Regions from separate parts of the Rahnella sp. 2050 genome, predicted to be linked through region 1. Evidence: predicted binding sites of a transcription regulator. Region 1 holds the regulator's gene; the other holds the start of a gene.
The links. Region 1 encodes CRP, which controls carbon source genes, mostly activating them, when cyclic AMP is high. Its sites were predicted from a motif close to ATGTGANNNNNNTCACAT; they were not measured.
Positions count from the first base shown of each region.

Region 2: the regulator CRP is predicted to act here: its motif matches at 3,720-3,737, upstream of serC (3-phosphoserine/phosphohydroxythreonine transaminase).

Region 1 is NZ_JBEPKE010000004.1:365,424-373,423, forward strand. Features, by position in the region: gene ABIC79_RS17705 (aminodeoxychorismate synthase component II) at 1-40, shown strand, start outside; gene argD (bifunctional acetylornithine/succinyldiaminopimelate transaminase) at 164-1,381, shown strand; gene ABIC79_RS17715 (YccS/YhfK family putative transporter) at 2,077-4,152, opposite strand; gene crp (cAMP-activated global transcriptional regulator CRP) at 4,214-4,846, opposite strand; gene ABIC79_RS17725 (OsmC family protein) at 5,209-5,616, shown strand; gene ABIC79_RS17730 (phosphoribulokinase) at 5,620-6,489, opposite strand; gene allS (HTH-type transcriptional activator AllS) at 6,625-7,539, opposite strand; gene ABIC79_RS17740 (ureidoglycolate lyase) at 7,754-8,000, shown strand, end outside.
Region 2 is NZ_JBEPKE010000001.1:960,977-968,976, forward strand. Features, by position in the region: gene rpsA (30S ribosomal protein S1) at 1-83, opposite strand, end outside; gene cmk ((d)CMP kinase) at 240-938, opposite strand; gene aroA (3-phosphoshikimate 1-carboxyvinyltransferase) at 1,135-2,418, opposite strand; gene serC (3-phosphoserine/phosphohydroxythreonine transaminase) at 2,523-3,608, opposite strand; gene ycaO (30S ribosomal protein S12 methylthiotransferase accessory factor YcaO) at 3,934-5,697, shown strand; gene focA (formate transporter FocA) at 6,196-7,053, shown strand; gene pflB (formate C-acetyltransferase) at 7,129-8,000, shown strand, end outside.

The DNA of each region.
Region 1 (8,000 bases):
GCAGGGGCATCAGCTTTTGGATAATTTCCTTAAAATCTAATCAGTTAATATTGCTGAAAAAATTACTTACCCATCAGATGCGATTTCTGTTTGCCTGTGTGTGATTTTTTATGCATATTTTGTGATTATATTTTCATATCAATGGTCGTGAGGGAGAAGGGTAATGGCGGAAAAATCATCGGTAGATCGGGGCACATTCGATAGAGTTATTTTGCCGGTTTATTCACCTGCGAAATTCATTCCCGTGAAAGGTAAAGGCAGTCGCGTGTGGGATCAGCAAGGGAACGAGTATGTTGATTTCGCCGGGGGTATCGCTGTGACGGCGCTTGGACATTGCCATCCGGCACTGGTGAAAGCGTTGCAAGAGCAGGGCGAAACCCTGTGGCATGTCAGTAACGTATTTACCAATGAACCCGCCCTTCGACTGGCGCAGAAGCTGATCGACGCCACCTTTGCCGACCGCGTATTCTTCGCCAACTCCGGCGCTGAAGCCAACGAAGCGGCCTTTAAACTGGCGCGCTATTACGCTTCGCACCGTCACAGCCCGTACAAAAGTAAGATCATCGCTTTCCATAATGCCTTCCACGGTCGCACGCTGTTCACGGTTTCCGTGGGTGGCCAGCCGAAATACTCCGACGGCTTCGGCCCGAAACCCGCTGATATTGTGCACGTGCCGTTCAACGATCTGGATGCCGTAAAAGCGGTGATCGACGACCACACCTGCGCCATTGTTGTCGAGCCTGTGCAAGGGGAGGGCGGTGTCACACCTGCGACCAAAGCGTTTCTGCAAGGTCTGCGTGAGCTTTGTGACAAACATCAGGCGCTGCTGGTGCTGGATGAAGTACAAAGCGGCATGGGGCGCAGCGGCAAGTTGTTCAGCTACATGCATTACGGCGTGACGCCGGACATCCTGACCACTGCTAAAGCGCTCGGCGGCGGTTTCCCGGTTTCCGCCATGCTGGCAACCGAAGACGTGGCCTCGGTGATGGAACCGGGCAAACATGGCACCACCTACGGCGGTAACCCGCTGGCCTGCGCCGTCGCTGAAGCCGCGCTGGATATCATCAATACGCCAGACGTGCTGGCCGGGATCAACGAGCGCCGCGAGAAATTCATCAGCGCGCTGGAGGCCATCAACCAGAAATATCACATCTTCAGCGAGTTCCGCGGTCAGGGGTTGCTGATCGGCGCCGAGCTTTCTGATGCGTATAAAAACCGCGCCGGAGAATTCCATGCCGCCGCGGCAGAATTCGGATTGATGATGCTGGTCGCCGGACCAAACGTGATGCGGTTTGCGCCATCGCTTGTTATCGACTTCGCGGATATTGAAGAAGGGATGGAAAGGTTTGAGAAAGCCGTGGGGAAAGTTTGCGGGGGGTGATCCCCACGCCTCCGTCTTTAAACGCTTGATCGAGACAATTTCGGTTTCTCACTAACATTTATCACATGGCCTCTCGCGCCGAAACCGACCAAGAGGGAAAAGTGCTTTTTCCCTCTTGGATCTCCCTTCGCTTTTTCACTGCGCGCTGTCGCGGGCACGGCGGACATGTTCTGGCGCATTAGTGTGTGGCGCAAAATGTCATCGCTGCGCGATTCCCGAATTTCAGGCTTCGAGCCATAGGTCTCGAACCGTTCATTCGGTGCCATTTTTGAGCACGCCAATCGACATTTCTAAAAGATAAAACCCTTCTCCTTTTGAATTTAGAATCCTGCGGGCGATTCAGAAATCTTGCTGAACGGAGCGGCTTCGAGACCAGTGGCTCGAAGACCGAGAGAAGGAACCGCAACGCGGCAAGATTTCCAGCCTGTCGCTGTGGTTGCTGGAACATAGCCTACGAGCGAAGCGCGCAGTTTAAGACGTGGAGATTCCAAAGAGGGCTCGTCTTAGCCCTCTTTGGTCGGTTTCGGCTCGGTGAGTTAAGCGAACACGGCAATTGAAAAACCGAAACTTTCTCAATCCGTTTAAAAGAACGCCAGTACACGGCATCCGTACTTGAGAAACCGAGATATTCGCAATTTCAAAAAGCAGTCTGGCTGCAAGCCAGTAAAACGGGGATTTGAAAGGGGCATCCCCCTTCACGCCCGCCGCGTCAGCCAGATCCCATGATGCGGCCTCTGCTTCCACGCCAGTGACGAGATGGTATGCATCACGCTGAGATGTGAAATTACGCGCCGCAGATGGCGTTCCATTTCGGTCAGTGGCATATCCGGGTGAAGTTCCGGCGCATTAAACAGGTTGTTCTCGCTGCCCGGCCCGTCGTAGAGCAGTCGTTGCTGACAGCTTTGCAGCGCGATTTCGCAGGTCTGTAAATACTCTGTCGCCAGTTTTTCCGGCAGCATGTAATGCTCGCGGGCGAGGATCGTCATCGCGTTGATATGCTCAACCACAAACTGACTGTGCGTCACCCACAAACGCATATCCGCCAGATAATGTGAGTTAAAACCCGGCTCCTGCATCGCCTGATTTAGCGAAGTGAACAGCTTATTGTGCGCCTGATTGACCTGCATACGGGTGTACGCCAGTTTGGCGGTGTCGGGGCTTTCCTCGAGCAGCAGGCGGATAGCGTCCTGATAGATTTCCAGCGCCTGGTGTGCATTCTGGCGCAGCAAACCGCTTTGCCATTGCGGCCACAGCCAGATAGTGCCACCAAAGGCCAGCGCGCAGCCGATCAGGGTATCGACCAGTCGTGGTACCAGAAAATGCACGCCGTTCATCGCCAGCAATTGCAGGGTATACACTGCAGTCACCGTCATGCCGACCATCGCCAGTCCGTAGTTTTTGCGCAGAACGGTATAGGACAACAGGGTGATCAGCAACATGCACAGCAGCGTGGTGCCTTCCGGCAGTTCCAGTTTGAGCAAGCCTGAGGCAATCAGCAATCCGGCCAGCGTACCGAGTGCACGGTGCTGGATCCTCACCCGCGTGGCGTTATAACCGTTCTGGCTGACCAACATGATAGTCAGCAAGATCCAGTAGGGTTTGGGCAAATTGAAGAACAGACCCAGACTGCTGCCAATCGCCAGAATAATGCCCAAACGTGCGGCATTACGCAGTGCCACGGATTTGAAGGAAAGATAGCTTTTCAGCGCGGGCCAGAAGGGCAAACGCGGCTGGGTGTTCATCAGGTCACGTTTGTACAACGGCCGCTGTGTGCGTAACAGACGGGCAATGCGGCTGAAATGGTAATAACAAAACTGACCTACCGGATTGTCCGGGTTGCGCGCGGCGATTTTCTCCAGCGCGGTCAGCTCATTGGCCATCGTAAAGCGCCCGGATAAACGGTGATAAAGAATATCGTCGGCAATCACCCGAAGACGGGTGGAAATCACCTGTGCATTTCGGCGGATAACCGCTTCGGCATGGCTTTCCTCCACCAGTTTCTGCACTTCTTCCGGCTGATGCAGGCTCACTGTAATGTGCTCCTGCAAATCGAGCGCCACCTGAAAACGCTGAAACAGCCGCTTATGGTGATGATGATGTCCGTGCTGGGGCAACATGTGTAATTGCTGATAAAGCAGGGCAATCAGGTCGATAACCTGCTGCTGGCGGGCTAGCAGTGGGGGTAACGCGGTTTCGGGATCGGTATGTTGCGTCAGCAGGCTGTACTTGGCTTCGAAATAATCCGCGAGTTGCAGATAGAGCTGGCTGAGTGTTTCGCGCATCGGCTGTTCTTCCGAAATACGAAACCACGCCCAGTTAAACAATCCGTACCAGGCTGTGCCAGCGGCGAACAACACCGGGGCCTGCCACATCGGGCGCACGCCCACCATACTCAGCGTGAAGATAGTCGCCACCAGCGCACCGGGCAGCAGGCGCGCATGCAGCGGGCTGATTTCACCGGTGACGCCGAGCAGTAACGCCAGCGACAGCATGATCAGCGGCAGCGGTATATGCCAGCTTTCGAGCATCAGTTGCAGCAGAAGGCTGCTCACGGCAAAGAGTGAACCGCCGACGAGCAGGCGTTTGAAAAAGCGTTTATGCGGGGTATCCAGACCGGCGATGTTACAACAGGCCGGGCAGAGGGAAAACAGCAGGCCCATTTGCAAATTGCCAAACAGCCAGCAAATGCCAACAGGTAAGCACAACACCAGCGTCTGGCGCAGCGCGTAGTTCACTTCAGGATGGTAAAACAGTCTTCGCCATAGCGTCATGGGTAAAGCTTAGCCCATAAAAAAGGCGCGACAGTGTTTTGCCGCGCCAATTTTTGAGGGATTAACGTGTGCCGTAAACGACAATCGTTTTACCGTGTGCGGAGATCAGGCTTTGATCTTCCAGCATTTTGAGAATGCGTCCGACTGTTTCACGTGAACAACCGACGATTTGGCCAATTTCCTGGCGGGTAATCTTGATTTGCATCCCGTCCGGATGGGTCATTGCATCAGGCTGTTTAGCCAGATTGAGCAAGGTTTGAGCGATACGACCGGTAACGTCAAGGAAGGCAAGGTTGCCGACTTTCTCTGACGTCACTTGCAGACGGTTGGCCATCTGCGCGGAGAGACGCATCAGAATATCCGGGTTAACCTGAATCAGCTGGCGGAATTTTTTATATGAAATTTCAGCCACTTCACAGGCAGTTTTAGCACGTACCCAGGCACTGCGTTCCTGACCTTCTTCGAAGAGTCCCAGCTCACCGATGAAGTCACCTTGGTTAAGGTAGGACAGTATCATTTCCTTGCCTTCTTCATCTTTAATCAGGACAGCAACTGACCCTTTCACGATGTAGTAAAGCGTTTCGGCTTTTTCACCCTGGTGAATCAGCGTACTTTTAGAAGGATACTTATGTATATGACAGTGAGACAGGAACCATTCAAGAGTCGGGTCTGTTTGTGGCTTGCCGAGAACCATTTGCTATTATCCTCTGTTGTTATCGCTGCCCAAAATCACAGGGCTCAGAGTTCCCTGTACGGCACTTCAAATCCAAAGCGCCCTTTCAGCATATAACTCTCCAGAAATGCTGCAAGCGGATGTCGGAGTGCAACAGCCTGTTTATTGCTGTCATCACCGTGGGTTCTGTACTTAAACCGCAAAAACCGTCACCGCAATTTACTGGAAAGTATGTTTCGGCTTTGTTTGTAGCACAGGTTTGAGATGCTGTCTTCTGTTGTCTCGCTTCAGCATGATGGCGATCGGGTTACGTTGCCAGATTTTAGGTGAAAGGGTACTCTGAGAGCAGATTTCGACAAGTTTATTCACCGGGAGAATAGTTCATGCATGCACGTGTCAAATGGGTTGAAGGACTGACATTTTTAGGTGAGTCTGCATCGGGTCATCAGATTTCAATGGATGGAAACGCGGGTGATAAAGCCCCAAGCCCGATGGAAATGTTACTGATGTCCGCAGGGGGGTGTAGTGCAATCGACGTGGTGTCAATTTTGCAAAAAGGTCGTAATGACGTGCGTGATTGTGAAGTGAAGCTGACCTCACAACGCCGCGAAGAAGCGCCGCGTCTGTTCACTCACATCAATCTGCATTTTATCGTCACCGGTAAGGATCTGACCGATAAGATTGTTGAACGTGCGGTCAGCCTGTCTGCCGAAAAATACTGTTCTGTGTCTCTGATGCTGGGTAAAGCGGCCACAATCACCCACAGCTTTGAAGTGATTGCAGCCGAATAAAGTTTACTCGATCTTCTTGCCTTCCATCAGGCGCTGCACCAGCGGCGCCATGATCAGCTCCATCGCCAGCCCCATTTTGCCGCCCGGCACCACCAGTGTTTTGATGTGCGAGATAAACGACCCTTGCAGCATGGCCAGCAGATACGGGAAATCGATGTCATCCAGTCCCTGAAAATGAATCACCACAAAGCTTTCATCCAGTGACGGAATGGCTTTGGCGGCAAACGGGTTCGAGGTGTCGATGGTGGGTACCCGCTGGAAATTGATGTGTGTGCGGGAAAACTGCGGCGTAATGTAATTGATATAGTCATCCATCGAACGCACGACGGAATCCATCACCGCTTCACGGGAATGCCCGCGCTCGCCGGTATCGCGCACCAGTTTCTGGATCCATTCGAGGTTGACGATAGGCACTACGCCGACCAGCAGGTCGACCTGCGCGGCAACGTCAATTTTGTCCGCCACCACACCACCGTGTAACCCTTCGTAAAACAAAATATCCGTCGGTTCCGGCAACGCCTGCCACGGCGTAAAGGTACCCGGCACCTGATTGTAGGGAACGGCTTCGTCATAAGTATGCAGATACTTACGTGAACGGCCAGTGCCGGTTTTACCGTATTCGATAAAGCTTTTTTCCAGCAAACCAAAGTCATTGGCTTCCGGCCCGAAGTAGCTGATATGACGTCCCAGATCGCGCGCCTTGCGTATTGCCGCATCCATTTCAGGACGGGTGAAATGATGAAAACTGTCGCCTTCCAGTTCCGCCGCACGCAAACCAAGCTGCTGAAATATTTTACGAAATGCCACGCTGGTGGTCGTGGTGCCTGCACCGCTCGAACCGGTCACGGCAATAACAGGATGTTTGGCTGACATAATGCGCTGTTCTCCATAAAGGTGATGCAGGCAGGCGAGACGCGGTCTTTTCTGTGGTCGAAGATCTGGCGTCAAGGCTGCGCATAATTAAGCCTATTGTTACCATATTTATTCGCGAAGCCAAAGAGGGCATCACTATTCTAAACCCGCCAGCAACGGTTGGATCAGCGGGTCTTTCTGGTGGAACAGAGAAACAATGTCATGCAGCGCCTTGCCTGTGTACTCCTTTTTCCACGCCAGACTGAGCGGGGAAGGGGCGCGCGGATAGCGGATTTGCCGGGCGATCAGCTCGCCGCTGTCGAGATATGGCTGGCACAGATGGCGCGGCAGAAAACCGATACCCATTCCCTTCAGGTGACAGGCCAGTTTAGTCGCCACATCTGCCACGATGATCTGCCGTTGCCCGGTCAGCAACCAGGCTACCCGCTTGTTCAGATGGCGCGAGGTGTCTTCCACATTGATGGCAATGTACTGACGCAACACCGCTTCTTCCAGCATGCCAGTGATGTGCTGCAGCGGATGAAAGGGCGCATGAACAAAAATCCAGTCCACTTCACCCAGCGGCAGCAGATTCACGGCGTTAGAAAGAGATTCGGTGCCGGTGACGCCAATCGCCAGCTGAAAATCTTCGTACAGCAGCGTATCCCATACCCCCATGTAAATCTGTCGTGTGAAAGTGAACTGCGTGAACGGGTAGCGCTGCGTCAGACAGCTTAATAACGCCGCCAGAGTTTCAGGGCAGTACATCAGATTGTTCACCACCACATTCAGCTGGCGCTCAATGCCGTCGTTAATCTGCTGCAGTTCTGCCGGTACACCCTCCAGCCAGGTTAGCCACTGGCGACATCGTTCAAGCAGATGCTGTCCGGCGGGCGTCAGCGACACCGTACGGGTCGTGCGGTTGAGCAATAACGTCCCGGCACTGTCTTCCAGCATCTTAATTCGATAGCTGATGGTCGCGGGCGTTTTATGCAGCATCTCTGCCGCGCGGGAAAAGCTGCCTGTTTGCGCGACGTGCATAAAGGTTTTAATCGACTCCTCATCCAGCATAGGTCACCTGAAGTAATGTTAATGCATTGAATGAAAAAGATTTTATAGATTTAACCTGATGAGAATTGTGGACTTCATCAATTTTATGGAATCTTTTTCCATATTTCGATTGAGCAAGTTGGAAAAAGTTTCTACAGTAATTGCATTGAGGATAAATCCGCCAATCTGGCGGGCTTATCTCACCGGTTTTATTTTAAATGCAGGGATGAATGCCATGGAACTTCCGGTTTACCCGCTGACCCAGGCGGCCTTCGCGGTTTACGGCGATGTGATTGAGACGACAGGTCGCGATTTTTTTCATATCAACGACGGCAAGGTTGAGCGGTACCACGATCTGACCAACGTGGAAATCCTCGGGCAGGATCGCCCGCTGGTGAGCATCAACCGCGCCCAGCCAGCACCGTTGCCCATTGTGGTGACGCAACTCGAAAAACACCCGCTCGGTTCACAGGCGTTTGTGC
Region 2 (8,000 bases), on a different contig from region 1:
ACAACACCACGAACGATGGAACCAGGACGGGTTTCGATTGTTTTTAAGGATTCTTCAAAGAGTTGAGCAAAAGATTCAGTCATGTTGATAATCTTTAGGTTCTTAAGTTTAACGTCCATCTGGCTTCCTGCTGGATGGGGTTGTTTCAAATGCCCCGCTACAGATCCTTGCGGCGAGGTTAAAAAAAACTATAGCCAAAACTGGCACTGAATATTCTTCAGCACCAGAGTGAGGCTCGATTACCGGGTTTGTTTTTGCGGCAATCCTAGAATTTCTGTGGCATAAGCCAGTGCTTTTTCGATGACTTCGTCGATGGACATGCTGGTTGAATCCAGCAACAACGCATCGGAAGCAGCCACTAGAGGCGCGACGGGCCTGTTACGATCACGGTCATCGCGCTCTTTGATCTCGGCTAAAAGCCGTTCAAAGTTAACACTAAAGCCTTTTTCCTGCAACTGTAGCATTCTTCTGTTTGCACGTTCTTCCGAACTGGCATCCAGAAATATCTTCACCGGTGCATCAGGGAAAACCACCGTCCCCATGTCACGACCATCCGCAATCAGGCCCGGTGCATCACGGAATGCGCGCTGCCGGCGCAATAATGCTTCACGAACGCGGGGAAATGCCGCCGCCTGAGACGCAGTATTGCCTACCGTTTCGGTGCGGATTTCATGGGTAACATCCTCACCTTCTAAAATAACGTGCAACTGCCCATCCTGAGCCACAAAACGAACGTCGAGATGTGCGGCAAGCGGAACTAGCGCCTCTTCTGAGACAATATCAACCTGGTGATGCAAAGCCGCCAGCGCCAAAACGCGGTAAATCGCGCCGGAATCCAACAGATGCCAGTTAAAGGCTTCGGCCAACGCTTTACACAACGTACCTTTACCTGCACCACTTGGCCCATCAACGGTGATTACCGGGGCTAAAGCCGTCATTTTTGTCTCCTTTCGGTGGGGTATGCCCGCTTCATTAGCCTCACAGGACTAATTCAGGAGCGGCATTATACGCTGCCTTCACTGCAACTGTTACCCCACATTTTTCAGTTGGCTAAAAAGCGGACGGTTCTGAGCCTGAAAACAAAAAAACGGACATCAGGGATGTCCGTTCATACACGGGCAACCAAGTGAAAAACTATGCCAGTGTGCTGATTGCCGCCAGACGGTCAAAATAGTCCGGGAACGTTTTTGCGGTACACTTCGGATCAAGAATGGTCACCGGCGTATCGGATAACGCCACCAGCGAGAAACACATCGCCATGCGGTGATCATTATAGGTGCCAATTTCGGCAAATTTCAGCGATTGAGGCGGATCAATACGAATGTAATCTTCGCCCTCTTCCACTGTTGCACCGACTTTACGCAGCTCAGTCGCCATCGCCGTCAGGCGATCGGTCTCTTTAACACGCCAGTTGTAAATATTACGCAACGTTGTCGGGCCTTCAGCAAACAAGGCAGCGGTAGCAATGGTCATTGCTGCATCAGGAATATGGTTCATGTCCATGTCAATGCCGTTCAGTTCACCGCGGGTACATTCGATATAATCATCAGCCCAGTGAATAGTAGCACCCATTTTTTCCAGCACGTCTGCAAAACGAATATCGCCCTGCATGCTGTTTTTGCCGATTCCGGTCACACGAACCGTACCGCCCTTGATCGCCGCAGCGGCCAGGAAGTAGGACGCTGAAGAGGCATCACCTTCGACCAGATATGCCCCCGGAGACACATAATGCTGACGTCCTTGGATGCTAAATCTCTGGTACTCGTGGTTTTCCACTTCAATACCAAAGGTTTTCATCAGGTTCAGCGTGATATCGATATAAGGTTTGGAAACCAGATCACCTTTAATCTGAATGGTTGTATCGTTATCTGCCAGCGGAGCTGTCATCAATAACGCTGTCAGAAACTGGCTGGAAACACTGCCATCAACACTGACGTCACCGCCACTAAATCCACCCTGCAGGCGCAAAGGCGGATAGTTTTCCTGCTCCAGATAATCAATCTGCGCACCGCCCTGACGAAGCGCATCAACCAGATGCCCGATCGGGCGCTCTTTCATGCGCGGCTCTCCGGTCAGTACAACATCCTGTTCGCCCAGGCATAATGCTGCCGCCAGCGGACGCATTGCGGTTCCTGCATTCCCAAGAAACAGTTCCAGACCTTTAGCATTGGAAAAAGCCGTGCCCAGACCATCGATTTCACACTCGGTGCGGGATGCAGATAAACGATGCGTGACACCCAGTTGAGTGAGTGCTGTCAACATATGACGCACATCATCGCTGTCGAGCAGGTTAGTCAGGCGGGTAGTACCCTGTGCAAAAGCAGCCAGTAAAAGTGCGCGGTTAGAAACACTTTTTGAGCCAGGTAAATTGATGCTGCCGTTAACCAGCGCAACGGGTTGTAATGTCAGGGATTCCACTCTTTCTCCAATTCTTCTTTTCATAAAATGACCCCGGACATTGAGCCGGGGTCATTTTTAAGGCTTCTCAATGAAGCATTCTGCGAGCCTGAAAGCCAGCACACTTAACCGTGACGTTTTTCGAACTCCGCCATAAAGTCGGTCAGGGCTTTTACGCCTTCAATCGGCATTGCATTATAAATAGATGCGCGCATACCGCCAGCCACGCGGTGGCCTTTTAGTGCATGCAGACCGGCTTCCTGTGCCTGATCAAGGAACAGTTTATCCAGCGAGGCATCTGCCATCTGGAAAGGAACGTTCATCCACGAACGGTTAGCCGCCACCACAGGGTTACGATAGAAGCCGGTGCGATCGATTGCGCCATACAAAAGTTCGGCTTTTGCACGATTGCGCTTTTCCATTTCGCGCAGACCGCCCTGCTCTTTCAGCCACTTGAATACCATACCTGACAGATACCATGCAAAGGTCGGCGGGGTATTGAACATAGAGTCGTTCTCAGCCAGCACGGTATAATCGAGGATAGAAGGCAATTCAGTGCGCGCTTTGCCCAGCAGATCATCACGAACGATAACCAGGGTCAGACCCGCAGGACCGATATTTTTCTGCGCGCCAGCATAAATCACCCCAAAACGGCTGACGTCAATCGGGCGGGAAAGAATGCAGGATGAATAATCTGCTACCACGATTTTGTCGCCAAAATCAGGCATTTCATCAATAGCGATACCATCGATAGTTTCATTCGGGCAATAATGAACGTAGGCAGAATCTGCACTCAGTTTCCATTCGCTCATCGGCAGAATGCCACGCTTACCATCAATCGTAGTGGTGACATCAATCACGTTTGGCGTGCAATATTTTTGGGCTTCTTTAACTGCGCTGTGTGCCCAATAGCCACCATCAATATAATCAGCGGAGGATTTTTCACCCAAAAGGTTCATTGGCACAGCAGCAAATTGCGCACGGGCGCCGCCATGGCAGAACAGCACTTTATAGTTCGAGGGAATATTGAGCAGGTCACGGATATCCTTTTCGGATTCTTCAGCAACCTGGATAAATTCCTTACTACGGTGACTGATTTCCATCACCGATGTACCCAGTCCGTGCCAGTTACAAAGTTCCTGTTCCGCACGACGCAATACTTCAGCCGGGATCATTGCCGGACCTGCACTAAAATTATAAACCTGAGTCATTTCCCCTCACCACTTCTCTGAGACAGTCACATAGTAGTCACTAATTTAACGGTTTTATCATCCGAGACAAGCAGTCTGCAACGGTTATTGATGACGACCTGATAAACAGCGATGAGATGTTGATCACAAGGTTCATTCCTCCTTTTAACCCTGATTTTTCGGAATAATATGTGTAAGCACCGTCAAATTTCACACGGTATAACAGCGTGTTCAAACTCAAGCCTTTGACTTCACACAGCGATTACATTCTTAACACGAATACATGGAGCTAATGTGCAAAACCCCGTATCATTGCACGTTTTTAGCACGCTCAAAAGTGAACTCAATGACCCAAACTTTTATTCCTGGTAAAGACGCGGCGCTGGAAGACTCCATTTCCCGCTTCCAACAAAAACTCACCGATCTCGGCTTTAATATCGAAGAAGCTTCGTGGCTGAATCCGGTTCCCCACGTCTGGTCAGTGCACATTCGCGATCGCGACTGCCCGCTGTGCTTCACCAACGGTAAAGGCGCCAGCAAAAAAGCCGCACTGGCTTCTGCTTTGGGTGAATATTTTGAGCGCCTGTCGACTAACTATTTCTTCGCTGATTTCTATCTGGGCAAAGAAATCGCTAATGGCGATTTCGTTCATTATCCGAATGAGAAGTGGTTCCCGCTTCCGGAAGACGACAGTCTGCCCGCCGGGATCCTGGATGAGCGCCTGCACGCATTTTATGATGCCGATAAAGAACTGGTTGCCCGTGATCTGATCGACCTGCAATCAGGCAATCCTGATCGTGGTATCTGCGCTCTGCCATTTACCCGTCAGTCCGATCTGCAAACCGTCTATATTCCGATGAACATCATCGGCAACCTGTACGTTTCCAACGGGATGTCCGCGGGTAACACCGCCAATGAAGCGCGGGTTCAGGGGCTGTCAGAAGTCTTCGAGCGTTATGTCAAAAACCGCATCATTGCAGAATCCATCAGCCTGCCTGAAATCCCTGTTGAGGTTCTGGCACGCTATCCTGGAGTGGTTGAAGCCATTGCCAAACTGGAAGAAGAAGGTTTCCCTATTCTTTCTTATGACGCCTCGCTGGGCGGCAATTATCCGGTCATTTGCGTGGTTCTGTTCAACCCGGCGAACGGGACCTGTTTCGCGTCCTTTGGTGCACACCCTGATTTTGGCGTCGCACTGGAACGTACCGTGACGGAACTGTTGCAAGGCCGCAGTCTGAAAGACCTGGATGTCTTCACGGCGCCTACTTTTGACGACGAAGAAGTGGCTGAACACGCTAACCTTGAAACCCATTTCATCGACTCAAGCGGTCTGATTTCATGGGATATGTTCAAACAAGACGCAGACTATCCGTTTGCAGACTGGAGTTTCAGCGGTACCACTGAAGAAGAATTTGCGACACTGATGGCTATCTTTGATAAAGAAGATGCTGAAGTGTATATCGCCGATTACGAACATCTGGATGTATACGCCTGCCGCATTATCGTTCCGGGCATGTCTGACATTTATCCTGCCGAAGATTTATTGCTGGCGAATAACAGCATGGGCGCGCATTTGCGTGATCAACTGCTGGCGTTGCCGGGCAGCGATCTGCCAAAAGAAACCTATCTTGAGATGATCACTCAACTCGACGATGAAGGTCTGGATGACTTTACCCGCGTTCGCGAACTGCTGGGGATCGCCAGCGGCAAAGACAACGGCTGGTACACGCTGCGTGTCGGTGAGCTGAAATCTATGCTGGCTCTTGCCGGTGGTGATTTGGATCAGGCGCTGACCTGGGCTGAATGGGCGCATGAGTTCAATTCCTCGGTGTACAGCGATGAGCGCAACAACTATTACCGCTGCCTGCAAACCCTGCTCCAGTTGTCTCTGGAAGAAGATCGCGAGCCAGCCCAGTACTACAACGCTTTCGTGAAAATGTATGGTCAGAAAGCAGTTGAGGATGCTTCGGCGGCCATCAGTGGAGAAGTCCGTTTCCACAGTCTGTTTGCAGTCGACCCTGAGCTGAAGGCCTTGCCAGCCCATCAGGCGCTGCTTGGTGCATACGAAAAGCTGCAAGTCGCCAAACGTCGTCACTGGTCGAAAGCCTGATTCACTGACACTTTGAAGCGATTAAAACCGACGGGATTTCCTGTCGGTTTTTTTGTTTATAAATTCGCTATCAGTTCACTATAAATCCTAAGCTTCTGCTGCTGTATTTGTCCGCAAAAGTTTGACTCGACCATCAAAATGACGTGTAATTCCGCGCGAAATAATACCCGCTTGTCATTTTTGCGAGAAAAATATAGCAATTATTTTATAAGTTAATTGAAAGTGAAATTTATAAAATCAAAATAACGATATTTATTAACACTGAATCCTTTGTATTAACTGAAATCTGAAAAAAAACGCTTGCTTTCTCAACTTTATTTGCAAAAATTAAAATCTTTTTATTCGTTTATTTTCAATTAATTACCCATAAAACCACCCCTTTGGCAGTCCATTAAAAACCACCAAAAACCCCCTCATATGATCCACGTCAATTTTTACGTTATACTGCTTTGCTAGTATCTCGTTGCGCAGTGCATAGCCCTGAATAAGAGAGTTAATGTGAAAGCTGACAACCCCTTCGATCTCATTTTACCCGCCGCGACAGCGAAAATTGCTGAAGATGCTGGCGTTTATAAAGCCACCAAACAGCCGTTAAAAACATTCTTTTTAGCCATTACTGCTGGCGTCTTTATTTCTATTGCTTTTGCTTTTTATATCACCGCCACTACAGGCACCGGTACCGTCCCTTATGGCCTTGCAAAACTGGTTGGGGGCATCTGCTTCTCTCTGGGTCTTATGCTGGTTGTCGTATGTGGTGCGGACCTGTTCACGTCCACTGTACTTATCGTCATTGCGAAAGCCAGCGGTCGAATCACCTGGGGGCAATTGGCGTGCAACTGGGTCAATGTCTATATTGGTAACCTGGTCGGCTGCTTATTCTTTGTGGCTCTGATTTGGTTCTCCGGTGAATACATGGTTGATAACGGTTTGTGGGGACTGAACGTTCTGCAAACTGCTGATCATAAAATGCATCATACATTTATCGAAGCCGTATGTCTGGGGATCCTCGCAAACCTGATGGTTTGCCTGGCGGTATGGATGAGTTACTCCGGCCGCAGTCTGATGGATAAAATGTTCGCTATGATTTTACCGGTCGGCATGTTTGTCGCCAGCGGCTTTGAACACAGCATTGCTAACATGTTCATGATCCCTTTAGGCATCGTAGTGAAAAATTTTGCGACACCAGAATTCTGGCAGGCTGTCGGGGCAACACCGGCACAATTCGCAGAGCTGAATATCCCTAACTTTATCATAGACAATCTCATCCCTGTGACCATCGGTAACATCATTGGGGGTGGTTTGCTGGTAGGGTTAACGTACTGGGTCATATATCTTCGCGATGAGAAACACCACTGAAACAATGTGGCAGTCTTGTTACGACAGTTTTACACGTGATTTTTAAAGAAATCCAAATTAGAAGGTAGGTGCAAAATGTCCAAGCTCAATGAAAAATTGACCAACGCATGGCAGGGTTTTAGTGCTGGTGAATGGCAGAATGGCGTAAACGTCCGTGACTTCATTCAGAAGAACTACACACCGTATGAAGGTGATGAGTCCTTCCTGGCTGGCGCTACCCAAGCGACAACCACCCTGTGGGATAAAGTAATGGATGGTATCAAACTGGAGAACCGTACTAAGGCTCCAGTAGATTTCGATACCGACGTTGCCTCTACCATCACCTCTCACGATGCCGGCTACATCAACAAATCATTGGAAACCATCGTTGGTCTGCAAACTGACGCGCCATTGAAACGTGCCCTGATCCCTTTCGGCGGCATCAAAATGGTGGAAGGTTCATGTAAAGTTTACGGTCGTGAACTGGATCCGGCACTGAAAAAAGTCTTCACTGATTACCGCAAAACCCACAACCAGGGTGTTTTCGATGTTTACACTAAAGACATCCTGAACTGCCGCAAATCTGGTGTGCTGACCGGTCTGCCAGATGCCTATGGTCGTGGCCGTATCATCGGTGACTACCGTCGCGTCGCGCTGTATGGTATCGACTTCCTGATGGCCGACAAATACGCACAATTCCAGTCTCTGCAAGACGACCTGGAAAATGGCGTAAACCTGGAAATGACCATCCAGTTGCGTGAAGAAATCTCAGAACAACACCGTGCTCTGGGTCAGATTAAAGAAATGGCTGCTAAATATGGCTGCGATATCTCTGGTCCTGCAACAACTGCACAAGAAGCTGTTCAGTGGACTTACTTCGGTTACCTGGCTGCCGTTAAATCTCAGAACGGTGCTGCGATGTCCTTTGGCCGCGTCTCTACTTTCCTTGACGTGTACATCGAACGTGA